DNA from 2 places in the Anaerobutyricum hallii genome. Region 2 is predicted to be linked to the other one. Evidence: riboswitches for the same ligand, from Rfam matches in the RefSeq annotation. Region 2 holds a riboswitch; the other holds the start of a gene.

Region 1 (3,179 bases), 1.5 Mb from region 2:
ACAGGCAGCAAATGTAATGAGCGATCCTCCAAAAATACAAAGTCTGTTACCCTTTTTGATTCTTTCCCAGTTGCCGGCTCCATAGTTTTGTCCAATAAAGGAAACAACCGCCTGTCCAAGTGCGACAATTGGCAGGTAGATAATTAACTCCACTCTGAAATAGACTGTAAACGATGCTACTGAAGTAACACCTAATGTATTAATCTGTGACTGTATGATAATATTGGACAAGGTGATAATAATTGACTGCACCCCAGCCGGCACACCTACTTTTAGTATATCCGTAAATTCTTTCAGGCTGCAATCTGAAAAACGAATCCGCAGTGCATACGGTTTTCTTAATCGATATAAATGGATCATGACTCCGATAGCCGCAAATGTCTGGGAAAATAACGTTGCAAACGCTGTTCCTTCTACTCCCATATGAAAAACATATAAAAATATAAAATCCGCAAAAACATTGATGATCCCGCCAAAAAACTGATATAGCATCGGTGTTCTGGAATCGCCCAGTGCTCTTAGTACACCGCTTAAAAGATTATAACTGACTACAGATATCATACTGGCCATATAGATACGGAGGTATCGTACTGCGAGTGGAAAAATACTCTCCGGCGTACCCATCCAGGTTAAAAATACCGGAGATAAGACCAGACCGATCACTGTTAAAAAGAAGCCTCCGATTATTCCCGTCCAAAAGATCGTCTGTATCAGTTTCTTTAATTGTTCAAAGCGTCTTGCTCCATAATGTCTTGCCGCAAAGACATTCGTCCCTACAGCCATTCCGTTAAAAAATCCGATCATACAGGTTACGATCAGACCACTGGCTCCAATCGCCGCCGATGCTTTCGTCCCAAGAAGCTGTCCAACAAAAATAAGATCTACTGTACTGTAAAGCTGCTGAATAAGACTCGAACCCAAAAGGGGAAGAGCAAATAAAAGTATGCCCTTCCCTACGCTGCCTTTAGTTAAAGTATGGCTGTTATTTTTCAAATCATATCCTCCCACATCTCACGAGAATGAATTCCGGCATGATCGTCATAATGTTCTTTACGATGTTTATGAAGTTCATCATGTGTATGCTGGTGTGTATTTCCCATATCATCAATACAGATATCATAATGTCCATATGCAATTAATGGAGAATTCTCCGGAACAGAATAAGAAATTGTCTGATACAGAATGATTGCGTCTTCTTTTAAACGAAATTCTTCGATGACATTTCCAAAATAATCTTTTAATTCTCCTAAAAGCTCACCGGCTTTCACAATCTGGCCTGCCTTCTTTTTCGGGAACCAGCAGCCCGCCTTTTCTGAATCAACATAATGTGCATGATTCATATGTTTTGGTACACGCATCTGCATTTCTGCTAACGTTGGTCTTGTCTTTAACATACCGATACGGCGAAGAATATTCTTTACATCTTTCTGTGAGGCTGCTACTTCCTCTTCTGACCACATACCATTACATCCACGCTCAATCAGTACCGATGGAATTCCCAACGTTCCGGCATAATTATATGCTCCACCTTTTCCACTTTGTGACTTCACATAAAATGGCATATCTGCTGCCTGTGCCATTCTTTCTGCTTCCGCTACGGTCTCCTCCGGAGCGTTACCGACACAATAAATAAATGGTGTTAAATCCTCAAACCAATCTCCATTATGTACATCGATATAATAATCTATTTTTGAAAAAATCTCTTTTTCTATAAAATATGCCAGCTTATCCGTATACGTTCCATTCGCATCCCCCGGAAATACCCGGTTGAGATTCTTTCCGTCTTCTGCAGAAACACTGACCGTTCTTGCTTTAAATCCATTTACATTGACAATATGAAGCAGGATAAGAATTCCTTTAATGTCTTTAGGCTGAAGCTTTGCTGCCAGTCCTGTGACACACTCAATTCCTACATATTCTGCATTGTGAATTCCTCCGTCTACTAAAACCGTATGTCCCTCTTCCTGTCCATAGATTAATGTTACGGGTAATTCATCCTCTGTAAAAGGCAGCTTTAAAAATCCACATACCTTTTCACCCTTTTCTACATAAAGATTGCCTAACTGAAATCCCATAAACTTCTACATAACCTCCTTTAACAATACTGTATCTCAAAATGATTCCCATCCATAAAGAGTATTCCGTATATTCAAACAAAAAGTACTCCTAAATTGCCTCTTCTCCTATAGGATGGCTGCTTTTTATGATAAGAAAAAGAGACCTATACTCACTATAAGTCTCTTCATCTATCGTATTCTAAATTTTCAATCATAAATCACCTAATAAATTTGAAATAGATTGGAATCCCAATTCCATCGCAAATCATATAGTCGATTTATGTGCGAGATATACAGCTCTCTTAAAATTCCGTAAGATGAGTTGACTAAACATATAAGCAGTTCTCCTGACTTGGTTCTCCATCGGTACATCCTTCCCAAAATATAATATCTCAGTGGCTTATTGTACAGACTCCCCTTACAGTGACGGATTCGCTCCGGACTCTCACCGGATTCTCTTTTCATCCCTTCGGAACTTATATGCTGTGTATCTAATTCTCATCTATTGTAACATAGGCTTTTTCAGCTGGCAACTGTATCTTAGGGTAAAAGTTAGTTATTACTTACCTTAATTAGTTCTATAAATTTATCATGAATTCTGTCATTTCCAGTTAATTCCGGATGAAATGAGAATGCTAACTGATTTTTGTAAGCAACTCCCACAATTTTTTCCTCTACTTGTGCAAGGATTTCCACATTTTTTTCGACAGATTCAATATACGGAGCGCGGATAAATTCCATAGGAAATGTTCCGATTCCTTTAATCTCTCCCTCATAATAGAAGCTTCCAAGCTGCCTTCCGTATGCATTTCTCTTTACAGTAACCGGTAACGTAGCAAAGCAGCGATTCTCATCGTTTGAAATATTCTGTGCCAGTAAAATAAGACCGGCACAGGTAGCCAAAACCGGAAGACCTTCTTCTATTTTTTTCTTTAAAGGTTCAAACATAGAAAGTTCTTTTAAAAGTCTGCTCTGTACGGTACTTTCTCCGCCCGGCAGAACAAGGCCATCAAAATCCTGTTCTAAATCTTCTGCCTTTCTAAGCTCTACTGTCTCCACACCAAGTCTTTCTAATGCTTTTTCATGTTCTATAAAGGCCCCCTGGACCGCAAGTACCGCAAC
Region 2 (3,179 bases):
ATTACATATTGATGCCAATCTGGATGCGGGAACTCTTGCACGGACCGTGGTAACCTGCACGGAAGCCAAGGTGGCGGCCATTCAGGAGTTACAGGCACCAAGCTGTTCATCTCGAGGAATCGCTACCGGTTCCGGAACCGATGGGGTCATTGTCATTTCCAATCCGGAATCAGCAACGAAGCTGACCAATGCCGGAAAGAATTCCAAGCTGGGAGAATATATCGGCAAAACAGTGATGCGGGCAGTGAAAGAAGCCCTGTCTCTCCAGTCTGGATTAAACCCCAAAGGACAGCATGATATTATCTGTCGCATGGGTCGTTTTGGAGTGACCGAAGATGCCCTGTGGGAATATTACAAGGAACAGGGGAAAGGAACTCTTTCCAGAGCGGAATTTATGGACAGGCTTGACCGTAAAAGAAAGGATTCCCGTCTGGTAACCAATGCATCTCTCTATGCCCATCTCTTAGATCAGTTAGACTGGGGATTGTTGGATGCAGGAGAAGTCTGGCAGGCAGCAAAAGAACTGCTGGTTTTTCCTGACTTAGAGAAACAGGAAACGGCAGAGAAAGTACCGGAAGAATTACCGGAAAAGATACAGGTGGACAAAGAAGCAACGATTCAGTGGATGATTGAGCAGTATGTAAATGCTCTTTCCTATTTTAAAGAAATATGAAAAGAGAATTAAAAACAGAACTAACAAAACAGAAAATAATAAATGCTGCAATCCGTGAATTTTCCAGGAGCGGATATGAAAAAAGTTCCATTAATGAGATATGCAAAAGTGGAATAAATAAAGGCTTGATTTATCATAATTTTAAAAATAAGGATGAGCTTTATCTCATTTGTGTGAAGATAAGTTGCGATGGTTTTTTGGATTTGATGGATCAGAAGATGGAAAAGGTGGATATGAATCGATATTTCGAACTCCGGGAAGAGTATTCCTGCAGGGAAGAAAGCCGTATTTTTTTTGAGGCATTATTGAATCCTCCGGTTCATCTTGAACAGGAGATACGAACAGTCCTGAAGCCTTTTTATGAACACAGGGAAAAGGTGATAAAAGAAGTACTTTCATCCTTTCCATTGAGAGAAGGCTGGACCATGGAGGAAGCCTGCCGTTATTTTGCTCTCATCATAGATGGGTATAATGAATTTTTCAGCAGAAAGAGAATGAACAATCCTGAGTTGACATCCATCGTGGAAAAGCATGAAAACGATGTGCCGAAATTGATCGACCTGTTACTGTATGGAGTTGTGAAACGGTTGCAATAAGATTGACATTGGAAAAAAACAGGTATATAATTGACCTGTAGGTCAATTTTTTGGTGTGGCTTTGTAAACCATCGAAAATTGTTTAATTACATATTGTTGGATCATAGAACGTGAAGCAATTCATGTTCCATAAGGGGAAACAGGTGAAAGTCCTGTACTGTCCCGCAACTGTAAGTGGTTTTGCGCCATAAGTCAGAGTACCTTACTATGATCCGTTGTCTGATCTGCGAGGTATGGGAATGTAATCCCGATTTTGCAAATCTTTAATAAGAACCTTAAAACCCTTGAAAATCCAGTATTTTCAAGGGCTTTTCTTTTCTGATGACGGAAAGGAATGAAAAGGGGCATCTGGTCAGTTGGCTGGATGTCTCTTTTCGTTCTTAAGAACTAATTATTGGTCATATCTTGATTTTTTGTGGGGAGATGATATAAATGTAATTTGAAACATTATATACAGGAATGAATGAGCATGTTGCAAAGGCATTTGAAGTAGAATGTGAGGAGAAGGAAAATGAAAATTAAAATCAAAATCAAAATGAAAAAATTATTTTGCCTGTTGCTGGCGCTTATCATGACATCAACGGTGATGACCGGATGCGGGACACAGTCTGACGACGAAAAAAAGAATGAAAAAGAAACAGTAAGAGTTGCTTTGTGGGGTTCACAGCTTTTGGAGAATTATACCCAGTATCTGTGCGATACTTTCCCGGAGGTTGAGTTTGAATTCACACTTGCAACTAATTCCACGGATTATTACCGCTATCTGAATGACCATGATGATTTGCCGGATATTATGACTGTGAGACGATTTTCACTGAAGGATGCTGTTTTATTAAAGGATTTTCTGTATGATTTTTGTGATACGGAACTTGCTTCTACATTTTATGGTACATATCTTGAGAATTATACTTATGATGATGGTACTATTAATTTGCTTCCGGCATGTGCGGATGTAGATAGTATCATTATCAATGAGACGCTGTTTAAAGAGCATAATATTGATATCCCTACAGATTATGATTCTTTTATTGCTGCCTGTGAGGCGTTCGAAAAGTTGGGGATTAAGGGATTTTCTTCTGATTTTGGTGACGATTATACATGTATGGAAGTGCTTCAGGGTTTTTCAATTTCACAGCTTTTATCGATGGAAGGCAGGGAATGGCGCCAGAAGTATGAGAGTGGACTGACTAATCAGCTTTCAGAAGAAGTATGGATGCCGGTCTTTGAGAAATTTTTTGATATGAAGGAAAAGACAGGAATTGGAAAAGCAGAAGTAGAAATGATCAATCAGGATCCTAAAAAATTATATTTAGCCGGTAAGCTTGCGATGTACCGTGGTACAGGTGCAGATGCAATCGGTTTTTCGGGGCGCGAGGGAGACCACTCCATTTTGCTTCCATATTTTGAAGAGGATGAGAAAGATAACTGGTATTTGACATATCCTTCCTTCCAGGTTGCTGCCAGTAAAAAAGCAATGGAAGATCCTGAAAAGGAGAAACTGCTTCTCAGAATTATGGAAGCCATGTTGAATCAGGAAGGCCAGAGCTGCATCTCTTACGGAAAGAATATGATTCCTTATAACAGGGACGTAGATTTAGAACTGTTGCCGGAACTTGACAATATAAAACCATATATCGATCAGAACAAGATGTATATCCGCCTGGCTTCCAGTGAGATGTTCAGCATATCTCAGAATGTGGTGCAACGCATTCTGCTCGGCGAATTGAACACACCGAAAGAGGCGTTCGACGCATTCAATGTTCTTATGACCGAGAACGATACGTCTGATGATGTTGTAGCGCATATCAATACCGCATATTCCAATAAATTTACGACAGAGCATGGTAACCTTGCAGCATCTGCAGTTTATAATACTGTTCTTTCAGAAGCTGATGTTGATCTGGTATTTG

The links. Region 2 has a riboswitch for cobalamin ahead of EHLA_RS09680 (ABC transporter substrate-binding protein). Riboswitches for the same ligand answer to the same signal wherever they lie in the genome.
Region 1: linked by a shared signal. The riboswitch ahead of EHLA_RS02750 (M14 family metallopeptidase) and the one ahead of EHLA_RS09680 (ABC transporter substrate-binding protein) in region 2 are both predicted to bind cobalamin.

The regions. Positions count from the first base shown of each region.
Region 1 covers NZ_LT907978.1:619,114-622,292, reverse strand. The annotation lists gene EHLA_RS02755 (MATE family efflux transporter) at 1-993, opposite strand, end outside; gene EHLA_RS02750 (M14 family metallopeptidase) at 990-2,075, opposite strand; cobalamin riboswitch at 2,377-2,552, opposite strand; gene pdxT (pyridoxal 5'-phosphate synthase glutaminase subunit PdxT) at 2,610-3,179, opposite strand, start outside.
Region 2 covers NZ_LT907978.1:2,115,080-2,118,258, reverse strand. The annotation lists gene EHLA_RS09690 (adenosylcobinamide amidohydrolase) at 1-673, shown strand, start outside; partial or broken gene EHLA_RS17035 (TetR/AcrR family transcriptional regulator) at 670-825, shown strand; gene EHLA_RS09685 (hypothetical protein) at 847-1,269, shown strand; cobalamin riboswitch at 1,357-1,494, shown strand; gene EHLA_RS09680 (ABC transporter substrate-binding protein) at 1,781-3,179, shown strand, end outside.